2 regions of the Streptococcus sp. 27098_8_22 genome follow, and region 2 is predicted to be linked to the other one. Evidence: predicted binding sites of a transcription regulator. Region 2 holds the regulator's gene; the other holds the start of a gene.
The links. Region 2 encodes CtsR, which represses protease genes until heat stress. Its sites were predicted from a motif close to TTGGTCAAAAAAGGTCAAANA; they were not measured.

Region 1 (9,246 bases), on a different contig from region 2:
ATAGAGTTGATGAACGTATAATCTTTTGGTACGACTGATCCGATAAATCCTGACTGAAGAGTACCAGCGATACTTGCAGTAACAGCACCAAAAACAAAAGCGATGATTTTGATTTTTGTAGTATTTACCCCTACTGACTCAGCAGCAATCTCATCTTCACGAACAGATAAAGTTAAACGCCCGATAGGACTACGAAGGAAATTGAGAGTAGCAATCGTTGTAATCACAGCAAAGAAATATACCATTTGCCAAGTTGTAAAGTTAGGAATCCCCAAAATACCAGCTGCACCGTTTGTAAGGCTTCCACCATTAATAATGAAGATACGAATAATTTCAGCAACACCAAGTGTCGCAACCGCAAGATAATCCCCTTTCAAGCGTAAGGTAGGAATTCCAACGACCAAGGCAACCAGACCAGCAATGATTGCACCGAGCAACATAGCTCCAAAGAATGCACCATAGGTTGGAGATTTTGATCCGATAATGGCTGCTGCATAGGCACCAATAGCCATAAATCCAGCATGTCCAAGTGAAAACTGACCAGAAAACCCAACGATAAGGTTAAGACCTACTGCTAGAATAATGTTGATACCGATTTGTTCAATAATCTGAATATGGAAAAGGTTCAAGACTCCTACAGAAACCAATAGGCTAATCAAACCATATCCAAGCAACAAAAGGAATAACCATAGAATATTAACTTTTAAATTTTCTTTCATTGTTTACACCTTCTCTTTCACATTCTTACCGAGGATACCAGCTGGGCGAACAATCAAGATTAAGAGCAAGATTCCGTACACAATGGCATCACGGAAATCTGACATTCCGAAGGCGGTAGCAAATGTCTCCAAAAGACCAATAACAAAGCCACCCAGAGCTGCACCAGGAATAATTCCGATACCACCAAGAACGGCAGCCACGAATGATTTTATACCTGGAGTCATTCCCATCAATGGTTCAAGAGAGTTATAGTAAAGCGCAATCAAGACACCCGCTGCACCAGCTAGAGCTGAACCCAATGCAAAGGTGAAACTGATTGTACGGTTCACGTTAATCCCCATCAGCTGAGCAGCATCACTATCTACAGAAACAGCACGCATAGCTTTCCCCATCTTGGTTTTTTGTACGATGAGTTGTAGAAGAACCATCAAAACAAGTGAGACAGTCAAAATCAACAATTGAATATTTGTTAGACTGATTGGTCCTAAGTCATAACGCACTGTTTGGATTGCTTGAGGAAAGGCACGTGTGTTAGCACCTACCAGATAGACCATTCCATACTCCAGTAAGAAGGATACCCCGATAGCTGTAATCAATACAGAGATACGAGTTGAATGACGTAATGGACGATAAGCTAGGAACTCAATGATAACACCGAGAATCGCTGTACCGATCATCGATAAGATCAAGGCAACAAAGAAATTTAATTGCAAGGAATTAATCAAAAAATAACCCATGAAAGCACCCATCATGTAAATATCACCATGAGCAAAGTTAATGAGCTTGATAATTCCATAAACCATAGTATAACCTAGGGCTAGTAGCGCATAGACACTACCCAAGATTAGACCATTGACAAGTTGTTGAAGCATATGGTTCACTCTTTCTAATTATTATTTTTAGGATTTTTAAAAAAAAATAATCCTTTCATAAATACCGAAACAGGGAGTGAGTAAAAGCTCATTCCCCATTTACAATATCTATAATTATGGTTTTACGACTTCTGCTGCTTCAACCTTACCATTGTTCATAGTCATCATGTAAGCAGTTTTGACTGTGTTGTGGTCTGCATCGAAGCTGGTTTGACCAGTTACACCTTCAAAGTCTTTTGTTTTAGCAAGGTTATCCTTGATTTCACCAGAGTTTTTAGCACCTTTTGCTGCGTTTGCTACAAGGTGAACTGAATCATAAGCCAAGGCTGCAAATGTTGATGGTTCTTCATTGTACTTAGCACGGTAAGCATCAAGGAAGGCTTTTGCTTTTGCTGAAATTTCTACAGTAGTTGAGAAACCTGAGATGAAGTAGATATTTGATGCGCGTTCAGCAGTTGCTTGTTGTACAAACTCTTCACCGTTGAATCCATCACCACCAATGATTGGTTTATCAATTCCCATACCACGAGCTTGGTTTACAATCTTACCAGCTTCTGTGTAGTAACCTGGTAATACGATTGCATCAAAGTCTTTATCTTTGATTTTTGTCAAAGCTGCTTGGAAGTCAGTATCACCTGATACAAACGTTTCATCTGCTACGATTTCGCCTGAGAATGAATCACGGAATGATTTTGCAACTCCTTTAGCGTAGTCGCTTGAGTTATCAGTATACAAAACAACTTTCTTAGCGTTCAACTTGTTTGTAACATAGTTAGAAATGATTTTTCCTTGGAAACTATCTTGGAAAGTTCCGATAAAGAGGTAATCTTGACCTTTAGTCAATCCATCTTGAGTAGCACTTGGCGAAATCAATGGAACACCTGCTTTTGTAGCGTTCGCTACCGCAGCTGCAGTTGCACCAGATGTCGCAGGTCCTACGATTGCTGATACTTTAGATTGGGTTACAAGGTTAGTTGTAACTGAAGCTGCCTCAGCTGTTTCAGACTTGTTATCTTTATCAACTACTTCGATTTGTTTTCCATCGATACCACCTGCGGCATTGATTTCATCAACGGCAAGTTGGGCACCTTTTTGTTCAGATGTTCCGTAGGCAGCTACGGCACCAGTTTCTTCGAAGTTAAATCCGATTTTGATTGTCTTTTCATCTACTGAGTTACCAGCAGCGTTTGACGCTCCAGACTTCACTTCTCCACAGGCTGCAAGAAGTGCTACACTTGCAAGCGCCACAAACGATAGGGCAAATTTTTTCTTCATCTTTTTTGTCTCCTTTTTTCTTAAATAAATAGCATGTTAAGAATATACCGAATTATCTGAAAATTGTCAACACATTTATCTAAATTTTTACATGATAACGTTTTCGTTATTTCTGTAGAGACTACCAACAAAGGGAGTTTCCAATTCTTGGATATGACATTGTCTCACTTTTTTGACAAATTTCTCTTTTCCTAAACGGCTAACCAGTTCTTCCACTTCTTCTGTTGGGACATAAAGTTGCAGATAACGGTGTTTTTTAGAGTGGTAACAAATATTACCATAATGATCGAGTTTTTTAGCATCGCGATTATAGTATAGGTAGATAATCAGACCAGACCGATTCTCTTTTTGAAACATATTACAACTTCCTTCTAACAATCTTCTTACTATTATATCAAAAAAAGCAAACTCAGTCGAGTTTGCTTCAAAAAATTAATTCAAAGAATTATTAGCCATGATTTCATCAATGAAACCATATTCAAGTGTTTCTTGAGCGCTCATCCAGTAATCACGTTCAGCATCTGCATGGATTTGCTCAACTGATTTACCAGAATTATCTGCAAGAATTTGCTCCAAAGTCTTACGAGTTTTAAGCAAGTGTTCAGCAGCAATGGCCATATCTGTTTGCTGTGTACCACCACCTGTACCACCCATCGGTTGGTGAATCATGTACTCGGCATTTGGAAGCATAAAACGCTTGCCTTTTGCTCCACTTGAAGCAATGATTGTTCCCATTGAAGCAGCCATCCCCATAACAATGGTTTGGACATCTGCCTTGATAAAGTTCATAGTATCAACGATTGCCAAACCAGCTGATACAGAACCACCTGGAGTATTTACATAAAGGTAGATATCTTTTGTACTATCTTGGGCATCCAAGAAAAGCAATTGGGCGATAACTGAATTGGCCATATTGTCTTCGACTGGTCCAGTCAACATAATGATACGATCTTTTAAAAGACGTGAGTAAATGTCATATGAACGTTCTCCACGACTTGTTTGTTCAATAACTACAGGAATCATTCATTTCTCCTTCTGATTTCTAAATTTCCTAGTCAAGCGACTTGATACAGGACTATTATATCTTTTTGGTCAAAAAAGGTCAAATTTTTGCTCTATCCTAAAAACAGACACAAAAATTCAACCTCCTTTCTAGACTAAAACTAATGGACAGTTTTAGGGTAAGCTTAGAATTCTACTTAGTTCCGAACAAACGGTCTCCAGCGTCACCAAGACCTGGAACGATATAGCCATGTTCGTTCAAGCGTTCATCCAAAGCTGCTGTAAAGATTTCTACATCTGGGTGAGCTTCTTGAAGAGCTTTTACACCTTCTGGAGCAGATACAAGGCAGACAAATTTGATGTTTGAGGCTCCACGTTTTTTGAGGGAATCAACAGCCAAGATTGCAGAACCACCTGTTGCAAGCATAGGGTCAACCACAAAAATTTGACGTTGGTCGATATCTTCAGGTAATTTAACCAAGTATTCTACTGGTTGAAGAGTTTCTTCGTCACGGTACATACCAATATGTCCAACTTTGGCTGCTGGAACCAAGCTCAACAGCCCATCGACCATCCCGATACCCGCACGCAAGATTGGAACAATTGCCAATTTTTTACCAGCCAATTGTTTTTGGACTGTTTTTGTGATGGGTGTTTCGATTTCAACGTCTTCAAGCGGAAGATCACGAAGCACTTCATATCCCATCAACATAGCAATTTCATCTACTAACTCACGAAAAGCTTTTGTAGAAGTGTCTGTGCGACGCAAGATTGACAATTTGTGTTGAATGAGCGGATGATTAATGACTTCAAGTTTTCCCATTTTTTGAATTCCTTCTTTCAATTTACTCTTCTTATTATATCAAAAAATGGTTTAAAAATCCTTCTAAACCATCTTTTTTTTAATTTTTAAATCAAGTTAGCTTCTTGAAGAGCTGCTTGTACTGTCTCAAGTGGTAAATGGGTCAACTCTGTCCCTTTTTCACGATAGAGATACTGGGCGTAGTCGTCCATACGGTACTGATTAATATAAACGACACGTTCACAACCTACCTGAAGCAATTGCTTGGTACAGTTGAGGCATGGAAAATGTGTAACGTAGGCTGTAAATCCTTTTGGAACGCCACGTTCTGCCCCTTGTAGTATAGCATTTACCTCTGCATGAAGAGTGCGTACACAGTGGCCCTCAATCACCAGACAGTCATGGTCAATACAATGCTCCGTTCCTGATACAGAACCATTGTATCCTGTTGAAATCACCTTATTATCCTTGACTAAAACAGCTCCTACCTTAGCGCGTTTACAGGTTGAACGATTGGCAATCAATAGAGCTTGAGCAGCAAAATACTCATCCCAAGCCAGTCTTTTTTCTGTCATATCTTCTCTCCTCTTGGTTTATTTTTTGAAAAATGGTAGGCGTAAATCTGCAATTTTTTCAGCCGGAACCTTCATTCCATCCTTGATCCACTTAAGCAAAACTGATACGATGGCCGAACTCCAAAAAGAATGCAGGTAAGAGCTGACTCCTTTTGATTTTCCATAGTATTTTTCTAAAAATTCTTGCATGGCTTGCACAAAGATTTTTTCCAAGTGGTAGTCCAAGGCAAGCTGAATAACCTTCGCCTCTTTCTTGGCTTCTCTAAAGAGGCGAACCCAAACCAGATAGAGGTCCGTTTTAACATCGTAATGACTCAATTGCTCCATAATGTTATGGACGCTTCGTTTAAAGACACTTTCTAAAATCTCTTCTTTGGAGTCATAGTTTCGATAAAAGGCTGCACGGGAAACACCAGCACGTTTGACCAATTCGGAAATGCTAATCTTTGTCAATTCCTTTTTCTCCAAAAGTTGCAAGAGAGCTGTTTCAATAGCTTCTCTGGTCAGTAAATTGGATTCTTGATTGGATTTTCTGAGATTTTCAAGTGAATTTTCAGAAATTCTTCGTTCGGCCATAACACTTCCTTTCTACTTGTGACAACAGAGTGACGAGACTTTTGTTTTAAGATTTTTCATGATATAATTGTAAAAAAAGACAGAACCTTTGTCAATGTATAAGTGATAAAGATGGAGAATTTCTATGACTTGGAAGATTGTAGCTGACTCTGGTTGTGATTATCGTCAACTGGCAAATCCAGCAATTGATACTGAATTCATCAGTGTTCCCTTAACCATTCAAGTGGCTGATCAAGTCTTTATTGACGATGCTAGTCTTGATATTGACAAAATGATGGAAACCATGTATGCAACTTCTGAAGCTTCAAAATCAGCTTGTCCTAGCCCTGATGATTACTTGCGAGCATTTGAAGGGGCAAAACATATTTTTGTAGTGACCATTACCGGAACTCTTTCTGGTAGTCAAAACAGCGCTCAATTAGCTAAGAATCTCTATCTCGAAGAACATCCTGATACTCAGATTCATGTTATTGACAGCTTGTCTGCTGGTGGGGAAGTTGATCTAATCGTTGAGAAAATCAATGATTTGATTGACCAAGGACTTTCTTTTGAAGAAGTGGTTAATGCTATTACTGCTTACCAAGAAAAAACTAAGTTATTGTTCGTTCTCGCTAAGGTTGATAATCTGGTTAAGAATGGTCGCTTGAGTAAACTGATCGGTACAGTTGTTGGGCTCCTCAATATTCGTATGGTTGGGGAAGCAAGTGAAACTGGAACCTTGGAACTTCTCCAAAAGGCTCGTGGTGCTAAAAAATCTCTTCAAGCTGCCTATGAAGAATTAATTAAAGCCGGCTATGCTGGTGGACGTATCGTTATGGCTCACCGCAGTAATGATAAATTCTGCCAACAGCTCTCAGAGCTCTTACGTGAAAAATTCCCACAAGCTGAAATCAAAATTATCCCAACCTCTGGACTCTGCAGTTTTTATGCTGAAGAAGGTGGACTCCTCATGGGATATGAAATTGACTAATTTATATAAGACAGAGGTCGGGATTCAATGTCCCGACCTCAATTTTTATCAGCAATTATCTTTTCTACTGTAGCTGAGTAGACTTTTGTACTGATAATTTCATCTTGTCAATACATAAGTTTGAAGAAGCCACCGGTTTGATAAAGATTCACGGGACTAGGTACTATCATGCAAAACTTGATCTATCGATTTCTGCCCCTCCGTCTTTTTTATGATACAATACTTTTATGAAATATTTTGACACTATTGTAATCGGGGGAGGCCCGGCTGGTATGATGGCTACGATTTCAAGTAGCTTTTATGGGCAGAAAACACTTCTCATCGAAAAAAATCGAAAACTTGGAAAAAAATTAGCTGGTACTGGTGGTGGTCGTTGCAACGTGACCAACAATGGAACTCTGGATGACCTATTAGCTGGCATCCCCGGAAATGGCCGCTTTCTATACAGTGTCTTTTCCCAGTTTGACAACCATGATATCATCAACTTTTTTACTGAAAATGGCGTAAAACTCAAGGTCGAAGACCATGGCCGCGTCTTTCCAGCCAGTGACAAATCTCGGACCATTATCGAAGCACTGGAAAAGAAAATCATGGAGCTAGGTGGGCAAGTTGCCACTCAAACAGAGATTGTTTCGGTTAAAAAGATTGACGACCAGTTTGTCCTGAAGTCTACAGATCAAACCTTCACTTGTGATAAACTCATTGTCACAACAGGTGGAAAATCCTATCCTTCTACTGGCTCTACTGGTTTTGGTTATGAGATTGCTCGCCATTTCAAACACACCATTACCGAGCTTGAGGCTGCTGAAAGTCCATTGTTGACTGATTTCCCGCATAAGGCCTTGCAGGGGATTTCCCTAGACGATGTGACCCTAAGCTATGGCAAGCATGTCATCACTCATGACCTACTCTTTACCCACTTTGGTTTGTCAGGTCCTGCTGCGCTACGCATGTCTAGCTTTGTCAAGGGTGGGGAAATTCCCTCTCTAGATGTCTTGCCACAACTTTCAGAAGGTGACTTAGTTGACTTTTTAGAAGAGAACCGTGAAAAATCCTTGAAAAATGCCTTAAAAGCTATACTCCCTGAACGCTTGGCAGAATTTTTTGTGCAAGGATATCCTGAAAAAGTCAAACAACTAACTGAAAGAGAACGCGATCAACTTCTCCAGTCTATCAAGGCACTCAAAATCCCTGTGACAGGAAAAATGTCCTTGGCTAAATCCTTTGTTACCAAAGGAGGTGTTAGTCTCAAGGAAATCAATCCTAAAACGCTGGAAAGTAAACTGGTTCCTGGCCTTCACTTTGCAGGAGAGGTCCTAGATATCAACGCCCACACGGGTGGCTTTAACATCACTTCTGCCCTCTGTACTGGCTGGGTGGCAGGCTCAAACTTAATCTATAAATGATTTAGTATCTAAGGATGTTAGATAAGAAAGGAACTACTTTGGAACATATTATCTTACTAAGGGGAGTTACTCCTAATGGAAAAAATGCTATCCCTAAAATGTCTTATCTAGTAGATATCTTGATAGAGGCTGATTTTCAACACGTTCGAACCTATATTCAAAGTGGGAATATCATTCTTGAAAGTGACTTATCTCTGGAAGAAATACGAGAACAGGTTCACACTCTAATAAAGGAAAAAATTGGTGCTGATTTAAAAATGGTAATCAAGAACAAAAATGATTTTGCAAAAATTGTCCAAGAAAACCCATTTGGAAAACACTATCTTTTTGACCGAATACATGTGATCCTTTTTCAAAATGATATCCAAAGTCTACCATTAGAAAAATTGGATAGTGACTATGGTGAAGAAGAAATTTGTATCGGCAACCATTGTCTTTACCTCTATCTCCCTAGAACTGCAAAACGAAAAAAGCTTAATACCAACTATCTTGAAAAGCTGTTCGGCGTTGATTTGACCATGCGAAAGTTAAACGTGGTAGAAACATTACTAACAAAATAGGAAAAATAATATGAGCAGAAGAGAATCAGTCGAATTTGTCAACATGTGCTTGATTAAAAATGGGGACAAGGTCCTAGTTCAAGACCGAGTTAGTCCTAACTGGCCTGGCATTACTTTTCCTGGTGGCCATGTTGAACGTGGCGAATCCTTTGTCGATGCTGTCATTCGCGAAGTGAAGGAAGAAACTGGTCTGACCATTTCTAAGCCTCAACTCTGTGGTATCAAAGATTGGTATGATGACGAGGACTATCGTTATGTTGTCCTCTTTTACAAAGCAGAACACTTTACTGGTGAGCTCCAATCTTCAGACGAAGGAAAAGTCTGGTGGGAGGCTTTTGAAAATCTATCTCATCTTAAACTGGCTACTGAGGATATGTCTGATATGCTTCGTGTTTTTCTTGAAGAAGATCTCAGTGAGTTCTTTTACTATAAGGATGGGGAAGACTGGTCTTACCAACTCAAATAACAGTAAATCGGCAGAGGTATCT
Region 2 (9,246 bases):
GGCCCCAACTACGAAACTGCCTACTACAATGCCATAGTTCAAGGCTTGACGACGATATTCTTGAACATCTCCTTCTCCTCTAACGATGCGATACAAAGCAGTCAACATCTTTCGGTAATTTCCAGACGTCATAAAAATGACATAGGGATGATCTTCAATCAAGCTACCCGTAAATGTTAGCATCATCATACCTGTTCCAAAAGCAATAAAAGGAACTTCTAGTAAAGGAAATCGGGAAAAGAAGGGAAGAACAAGAGTCCCAATAAATAAGGGAAGCAGCATCTTAACCCGCCAATAGGCTGTTTTACGGTATTCTTTCATGTGTAAGGCAAAAAGAAATCCTAGGGAAAAGAATATAATAGAACAGAATCTCAACATGGTATTGATGACATGTGAATCGTGCCAATCTGATATCAGTAGGAGAATGTTCCCTGTCTGTGTCGCCACCAAACTATGGTACTGGATATGACAGAACACATCCAAAGAACCACCTATAAAGCCAAGAAATACTCCCATGAGTCGTGTATTTTGAGGTAAAATTAATTTATCCGCCATTTATTCTTCACTCGTTTCCCTTTGATTTTTTCATTATACCACTTTCTCTGAAAGAAACTAAGTGAAAACGGTCAATTCAGGTAGACATGATTACATATACTCCTCAGTTAGTCTCATCTCTGGAGTTCATTTATGACGTCTTATCAACTTCAAATGCTGTAGGTACTCATCAACTGAACTATTTTTAAACAAATTATTTCTGTACTGAAGTCTATGGCTTAATCAAAGTAACACTTGAAACAGTACCATCTGCACCTGTTGTAATTTGGATGACTTTTCCACCACCTACTTCCGCATTGTATTTCCCATCATCAAGGGTATAAGAATAGCTTTGGATAGAGTAGTTTTCTTTCTTACCATCAGCAGACTCTACTGTAAATTGACCAGCTGATGAAACAGTGATAGTTTCACCATTCGCACCCTTCCAATTCCCCGCTGCAGCTGAGAAATCTCTATCCACCATGGTTAGAACTCCCTTGTAACGTTTGTTGTGCTCTGCTTGCTTGTCTTGGAGTTTGCGATCAGTTGCTGGATCATAAGTTGACTGATTCGTTTTTGCTTGTGTTCCTTGTTGATTGGATGGGACCTGTGCAGGGGTTTGTTTAGCAGAAGATTCTTGGTTTTGTTTTGTTTCTGGTGCCGGTGTTGCTTGCGATTGGTTAGCAGTAGTCGCTGACTGATCAGAAGAAGACTTAGCTTTTTCTGATGAAGCTGAACTTGAGGACTTCTGAGTCTTGCTCTCTTTACTTGAAGAACTTGCCTTAGAACTAGAAGATGCTTGTGTTGTCTTGCTAGAACTATCACTTGTGGTATTTTCTTTCTTATTACCACAAGCCCCCAATAGTAATGTTGAAGCGAGTACAGTTGCAGCCATTAATTTGATAGAAGTTTTATTTTTCATTTTATGCTCCTTTGTAACATTTTTGAAATGTTAAGAAATATTTTTGTAACATTATTGTAATATTTGTTTTTGAATCTGTCAACTATTTATCTAAAATTTTTTAGAATTATTTTTTAGTACATTTATTTCCTTGCCCTCCCTATATCTTTTATTCGTAAAAGATTTTAAAAAACAGGAAAATTTTTCCTATTGAAGATGCTATATTTTAAAAGTGTAATCGCTTGCATTTTTTTCTTAAAGGACTATAATAAAATTGAAATAGGATATTGGAGGGGTAGGCATATGTTAAGAAACTATTACAAGTATCTTCCTTGGTTGATTTTAGCTGCTTTCTGTTCTTATGGGGGTGCTACTCATTACGCTCAAACAACATTTGATTTGTTCTACTTAACTGCCATTTTCATGATTGTCTATGTAGCTTTATTGTATTTACACGAAACCTATTTAAAATATAAATACAAAGATTTATTCATTCGAATCATGAGCAATTCTAATAAAGATAAACATCCTTAGTAGTCAAAAAGAGAGAGTGGGACAGAAATCGGTAATTCGTTAGAATTCGATTTCGTCGTCTCACCTCCGCACAGTTGAGTAGGGCTGTAAAAGCTGATGAAATCAGCGTAGTAGAGTCCACTCAACCACTGCGTCTTGCTCGACAATCCAAAGACAATTGAGAGGCTAGGACTTTTGTCCCAGCCTCTCGCTTTTTTATGACTAATAAGTCTTTGACACGATGGCTGAATTGACTTTTGACACAAACTGTATTTTCTCTATTCTCAAGCTCAACCAGCCATCGGACTTGTTGAAACTTCTCAGGACTGAAACTAGGAAACCAAGACTTGGTCTATCGATTTCGGTCCCCAATCTTTTTATTTTAATCGATAGGTTTTTCTTGGTTTCTTTTTAGGCACTCGTTTGAGCCCAACTTCTTCTACATATTCACCGTATTTAACTAGAAAGTTATTGCTGACGATTGGTCGTCCTGGGTTGATGAGATTGACTAATTCGGTTCCTTCATAGACAGTGAATTCCTCCTCTAGCAGATAGAGGAAGGTCGGATTCCAGTCAAGACGTCCTTGAATTCGTTTAATAGACTCTTGGATAATGGCATAGTGGTCAAAGGCGAAGGCTCGCTCCCCCAGCTCTAGTCCCTCTAGGAAGCACTTGCCCGTCTGAAAATCGACATCGACAAAAACCACATCCTTGGCATCATCTCCAGCTTGAACGAGATCAAGTGCGCGGCTAGGTAGATACACCAAATGGGCGATAGTAACCGTCCAGCCCCGTGGATCACGACCTGGAGTAGATACTGTCATCAACTGCTCGATTTTTTCCAAAGGAAGGTCGAGGTTAACCTCCTCTCTCACTTCACGCTGACAAGCATGCCTTGCATCTTCGCTCTTATCCATAAAACCACCGACCAAAGCCAAACAGTTTTGATAAGGATGGGCCTTGCGACGAATTAGCAAAAGTTTGATTTTCCCTTCCACAAAGCAATAAGCTACCATATCCACCGTCACGCTTGGTTTTTCATACTGAGGAAGATCCTGTTTGCAGTACCAGTCTAAAAATTCCTTCTCAGTCGCATGAATCTCAAAATATTCTCTCTCTGTCATTCCAGCCGGGATTATCGTTTCAGTCATCTTATCCCTCCTTGACAGCCTTAGTCCATTGGTACCAACCGACTAGACTATTGAGGGTGTAGACCCAGTACATTCCTTGGATATGGATATTTTCACCCCACCAGAGGTAGATACTAAAGAGATTGGTTGCAATCCAGAAAATCCATTGCTCACGGTAAAGACGTGTCATCAAGAGTTGACCAACACCATTGGTCGCGTCGGTAACACTATCACGGAATGGGCGAGCGCTATGGATACTTTGGTAAGCCAAACCCATGCCAATCCAGATGAGAGCTGTCAAGGCCAAGTACTTAAGCCAATCAATCAGACCGAGTTTCTTAGCTTCAAAGTGAGACTCCTCTGGTTTCCCTTGTTCATTGATCCGATTAGACAACCAAGTATAGAGACCAATAGGCTGCATGACAAAGAAATAAACTGTTGTCAAAACTTCACCGTAGAAAGTAGCATTCATAGCTAGGACCAAATAGATTGCAGAGTTAATAGCACCAAAAAGGTAGTTACTAGCTCGACCTTCAGCTACTAAGATAACGCAGACAATCCCTGTCCAAGAAGCCAAGAGACCAATCCAGTCATGACTTTCTGTGTTTTGTGTAAACTCCAGAATAAGAGGAACACTCGATAAAACAATCAAATAGAGCCACTGGAAAAGACTACGTCCTACAAAGAGGTCTTTCCAAAGCAAACGCATAACTCCTGCAAAACCAATTTTACGAGCTTCTGCGTGAACATTTTTAAAGTTTTCAATAAATCGTGTGATTTTTTCAGTTATTTTTTTCATTTTCTTCTCCTAATCTGCTTGGTAAATGGCATCAATAGCTACTTTTGCTGCTTCATAATTTCCTAGATAGTCATCAGCTAAATAAACATGAGGGATATTGGCTAGATATTGCTCCCTCATCATATCCAAATGCTGAGAAAAACTATGACGGATATGGTCTTCTGCCATGGTCATGTCGCGAAAACCATCATTGACATAAGAGCCAACAGGTTGCACAAAGAGGATTAAATCCCACTTTTCCTTGGCTAAGATGGAAACAAAGAGATTATCAAAGGTCTCTCCGGATAAGTCCTCCTGCTCTTCGCTTTCCATGTAGTAATCGTAGTAGCCCTTAGTTACCAAAGAGTTTGTATCTGCAATGACTAGGCCTCGATTGGCATTGCTATCGATTAACTTGGAAGTTTGGTCATATTGCCCCAAAAGAAGGTAATAATAATCTTTTGGGGTAAGCTCATCATCTCGAACATTATTTTTTATCTGATACTCACGAGCATACTCCAGACTGACTGGCGCATCATAAAAGCGAGCTAAATCCTTGGCTAGAGTTGTTTTACCATTACTAGCACTTCCCATAATCAACACTTTTTTCGTAAACTGACGGCGGAAAGGTTGAGCGATATATTTCCAATATTTGCTTGGATTTTCTCGAATCATGGTAGCCGAAATTCCAAAGTTTCTTTCCTGTAGAACAGTCTCAAAACCACGTTCTGACAATTCTTGTTGGTATTCGGACTCTCCTACAAAAAAGATTAGTTCCTCACCAGTCTGGTCATAGGAAATGGCCTGCAACATCTGATCCAACCACTCCTGCCAGCCCATTGGATAGCGTGGAATATTGCTTTCGTCAAGTTTACAAACAGAGGTCAACTCATCATCTCGAAATGCTTCACGAATATAGCGAAACCTCTTTTGTAGTGTAAGTCCAACCTGTTCACCACGATCTCCCTTATAACCTGAAACTACCACCCATACAGCATCGCATTGTCGTTTTGCTCTTTGGATTAAATCAATATGCCCCTGATGCAAGGGAGCAAAGGTTCCAAAAACCACTGCTATCTTTTTTTTCAAGTCTTTTCAACCTTTTTATAATTTTTTATATTTTATATCGTACTATTCCTTCTATTGTTTGTCAACACTTTTTTATTATTTTTTATAAAAACATTGCTACATGATAAGAATTTTTTACTTGATATGCAAAACCTGATCAGGAGAATTCTGTTTTAAAATCCTTAAAATAAATGCACAATCCAAGTAGCTATTTGGGCAATAACTTTTCAAAAAAGAGGCTGAAACAATCTGTTCCAACCTCACAATTTTAAACAATCTCAAATTTTAATTGACCAGCTTTGACACCAATCTTCAGAGTCTTACCAGCTTCCAATTCACCTTTTAGGAGAAGTTCTGCTAGTTTGTCTTCTACTTCTGTTTGCAAAGTTCTGCGTAGTGGGCGAGCCCCCATCTCTGGATCATAGCCTTGCTGAGCTAGGAGTTTAAGGGCAGATGCTTGGAGTTTCAAGTCAATTCCTTTTTCTGCCAGGCTTGCAATCAATGGTTTGACCATAATCTTAACTACTTCTTGCATATCTTGACTTGACAAGCTATGGAAGACTACCTTCTCATCAATACGGTTGATAAACTCTGGACGATAAGCCTTTTTCAGCTCTTCAAACATCCGTTTTTCCATATTTTCTTGGTCAAAACGAATATCCTTAGCTCCAAATCCGACTGTTTTATCATCACGAAGGGCTGTTGCACCAAGGTTTGAAGTCATGATGATGATGGTATTGGAGAAGTCAACCTTGCGACCCTTACTGTCTGTCAAGACACCATCATCCAAGACCTGCAAGAGTACATTAAAGATGTCTGGGTGCGCCTTTTCTACTTCGTCAAAGAGAAGTACTGAGTACGGTTTATTGCGAACCTTCTCGGTCAACTCTCCGCCTTCTTCGTAACCTACATAACCTGGAGGAGCTCCGTTAAGACGGCTGGCTGCGAATTTCTCCATGTATTCACTCATGTCAAAGCGGATAAGAGCAGACTCATCATCAAAGAGAACTTCCGCCAAGGCCTTAGCCAACTCGGTCTTACCAACACCTGTTGGTCCTAGGAACATAAAGGATCCAATTGGACGTTTGTTATTGCGAATACCCGATTGATTTCGACGAATGGCACGACTGATACTAGACACAGCTTGCTCCTGCCCGATAACACGTTTATGCAGTTCAGCTTCAAGATTGAGATACTTCTTGGCATCCGTTTGGGTCAATTTCTGAACTGGAATACCTGACAAGCGACTCAAGGTGGTCAAAATATCTGATTCTGTCACCAAGTCTTTATAAACAGGTACTTCCTGCTCTTTTGCAATGAGTTGAGCAGCTTGCTTCCATTTACCATCCATCAAGGCCTTGTCAGCTGGAGATAGACCTGACTCGTCTGCTTTCACATGCTTCGATTTGTTTTGCACTGTTGCAGCTGCTTCGTCCAATAGATCAATGGCTGAGTCTGGCAAATGACGACTCGTCAAATAACGATGTGCCATTTTGACAGCTGTTTCTACTGCATCGTCTGTGATTTGGACATGGTGGTGTTTCTCGTAAGTTGCTTTCAAGCCCTGCAAAATAGCCATACTATCTGCTAAACTTGGCTCCTCAATCATCACTTTTGCAAAGCGACGAGAAAGGGCTGCGTCTTTTTCGATGTGCTTTTGATACTCTTCCTGAGTGGTCGCACCGACAGTTCTCAGAGTTCCACGTGCCAAGGCAGGTTTCAAGATATTGGCCGCATCCAAGGTCGAATCGATCCCACTTCCTGATCCCATAATGGTATGAAGCTCATCGATAAATAGGATGACCTTTCCATCTTCCTCAATATCTTTGATGATATTGTTCATACGTTCTTCAAAATCACCACGGAAGCGAGTTCCCGCAACCACATTCATCAAATCAAGTTCTAAAACTCGCATCTTAGCCATTTCATCAGGTACATCCCCGTTGGCAATACGTTGCGCAAGGCCAAGTGCTAGAGCGGTTTTACCAACACCCGCATCTCCAACTAGAACTGGATTGTTTTTAGTTTTTCGACTCAGAATTTGAATCATACGAGAGATTTCTTGGTCGCGCCCGATGACTGGTTCCAATTTACCTGAACGAGCTTGCTCCGTAAGGTCATGCGTATAATCTTCCAAACCACCACTTGGAGTTTGAGGCATGCCCATCATATTTGCCATGGAATTTTGCTTATCCGCTACCGTACGATGACGCTGGCGAAGGGCCTTCAAATCTTCTCTAGTCCAACCAGCACGCGCTTCAAGACTACGACGAAGTCCAGCAATCTTGACTTGATCCTTCTGATCTTCGTAAGAAAAGCCCGCTTTTTCCAGAATTCGAGTAGCTAAGGCATTGCCATCATGTAAGATAGCATAAAGAAGGTGCTCTGTTCCCAATACCTTGGCATGCACAACAGAAGCAACGTGCTCTGCTTCCAACAACAATACCTTCAAACGGTGGGAAAAAGGAAGCTCCTGATAATTTTCCTTATCGCTATACTTTGTTTCAGTCAGCTCTACAGCAACTTCCTCCAGACGATCAATCTCATATGGAAATTCGTTTAAAGTCGCCCCAGCTACACTGTAACTATGATTGGCCATAGCAATCAATAGGTGCCAAGACTCTAGGTATTCTGCCCCAAAATGACTGGCGACCAGAAAGGCACTTTCTATACATTCTTTCAATGCTTTTGAATATTTCATTTAGTTCTATTTTCCTTTTCTATCTACCTCTTGTAATAACTGCCGAAGCATATTGGCACGGATAAGATTGGCATCATCGCCTAAAACTCGGTCTGTCGCCATCGCTAATAATAGATTCATCTCCTGACGGGTCACCAAATCCTGCTCAAACAAGAGTCTTAAAACATCTTCAAAGATAGCTATGCTAACTTCTTCACCTACCGAATACAGTAAATCTCGAAGCATATCATGATGGTTGGAAAATTCAATTCGACCAATGCGAATATAACCTCCGCCACCTCGCTTACTTTCAACCAAGTAGCCTCTACTTTCCGTAAAGCGTGTCTTGATCACATAGTTAATCTGACTAGGAACAACCTGAAAAGTATCTGCTAACTGACTCCGTTGCAACTCCACAATACCAGATTGATCTAAAATTGCCTTGATGTAGGCCTCAATATGATCCGATGTATTTTTAAATCTCATTACAAACCCACCTCTTTCTTTAAACCTTGACTATCTTTGACTATTATACCGAATTTTTCGATTTTTTAAAAGAAAAAGGGGCTGGTAATGAACAATCCTCACCAACTCCCTGTCTTTCTAATTATTTAATCCCAATTCCGCTAAGATTTGGCGTTTATAAGCAATTTTTTGAACTTCCTTGTCTTCGGTTTCAGACCAGTCGAGTTTGACTTCAGAGACGATCTGACCAGGCCTATTTTTCAAGATATAGATACGGTCACTAAGATTAAGGGCCTCCTCGATACTATGCGTAATGATGAGTGTCGTCAGGCCTAGCTGTTTGTGAATCTCCAAATACCAGGCGTGGAGCTCCATCTTAGTCATCTCATCCAAGGCACTAAAGGCCTCATCTAGAAGAAAGAGCTTATGTCCAAAAAGATAGGTACGAAGTAAGGCCACACGCTGGCGCATCCCACCACTAAGCTCATGAGGATACTTGTCCCGTATTGCCGTCAACTGAAAGGTAGCAAGGATTTCATCTGCTTTCGCAACAGCTTCTGCCTTATCCACCTTTTGGATCAAGAGGGGCAAAATGATATTGCCAAGTACCGTCTTGTGTTCCAAGAGCAGATCCTTTTGTAGCATATAGCTCACGTGCCCCTTGAGATTTTCCTCCCCATCAAGCACAATTCTACCTGACTGGACTTCTAAAATGCCTGCAATCAGGTTAAAGAGGGTAGTCTTCCCTACACCACTGGGGCCTAGGATAGAGACAACTTCACCTGAAGTCACTTGTAGGTTAATATCCTCTAAAATCTTTTCATCATCGTAGGCATAGCTTACATGTTCTAGTCTAATTTCTGTCATTATTTTACAAATTCGTTGGTAAATCCTTTATCTGTCAAGTCTTCCTTGAGAATCCCATTTTCTTTATCCCATTTGTAGAAGGCATTCCAGCGATCCGCATCAAATTGTCCCCATTTTTCCTTGTCGCTTGCATATTCTTTTGACAAGTATTTTTGAGATTCGATGACAAAATCACGCTTATCTTTGAGTTCTGGGGCATTCTTGATCAGGATATCTGCAGCTTCTTCTGGGTGCTCCATAGCGTATTGGTAACCTTTTTTGATAGCTTGGATGACTTTACGAGCTTCTTCCTTATTATCTTTCAAATAAT

Region 1: a site for CtsR is predicted at 3,956-3,976, ahead of clpP (ATP-dependent Clp protease proteolytic subunit ClpP). Genes of this name have one in related genera too.

What each region holds. Positions count from the first base shown of each region.
Region 1 covers NZ_JAPVZP010000001.1:563,220-572,465, forward strand. The annotation lists gene O3633_RS02790 (branched-chain amino acid ABC transporter permease) at 1-719, opposite strand, end outside; gene O3633_RS02795 (branched-chain amino acid ABC transporter permease) at 723-1,592, opposite strand; gene O3633_RS02800 (ABC transporter substrate-binding protein) at 1,707-2,867, opposite strand; gene O3633_RS02805 (YlbG family protein) at 2,955-3,224, opposite strand; gene clpP (ATP-dependent Clp protease proteolytic subunit ClpP) at 3,300-3,890, opposite strand; gene upp (uracil phosphoribosyltransferase) at 4,063-4,692, opposite strand; gene O3633_RS02820 (deoxycytidylate deaminase) at 4,779-5,246, opposite strand; gene O3633_RS02825 (TetR/AcrR family transcriptional regulator) at 5,265-5,822, opposite strand; gene O3633_RS02830 (DegV family protein) at 5,947-6,792, shown strand; gene aao (aminoacetone oxidase) at 7,020-8,198, shown strand; gene O3633_RS02840 (DUF1697 domain-containing protein) at 8,237-8,758, shown strand; gene O3633_RS02845 (8-oxo-dGTP diphosphatase) at 8,769-9,224, shown strand.
Region 2 covers NZ_JAPVZP010000006.1:84,452-93,697, forward strand. The annotation lists gene O3633_RS07630 (DUF1275 family protein) at 1-555, opposite strand, end outside; gene O3633_RS07635 (hypothetical protein) at 767-1,456, opposite strand; gene O3633_RS07640 (hypothetical protein) at 1,739-1,969, shown strand; gene O3633_RS07645 (NUDIX domain-containing protein) at 2,326-3,099, opposite strand; gene pnuC (nicotinamide riboside transporter PnuC) at 3,101-3,877, opposite strand; gene O3633_RS07655 (AAA family ATPase) at 3,887-4,945, opposite strand; gene O3633_RS07660 (ATP-dependent Clp protease ATP-binding subunit) at 5,193-7,625, opposite strand; gene O3633_RS07665 (CtsR family transcriptional regulator) at 7,632-8,090, opposite strand; gene O3633_RS07670 (ABC transporter ATP-binding protein) at 8,208-8,936, opposite strand; gene O3633_RS07675 (ABC transporter substrate-binding protein) at 8,936-9,246, opposite strand, start outside.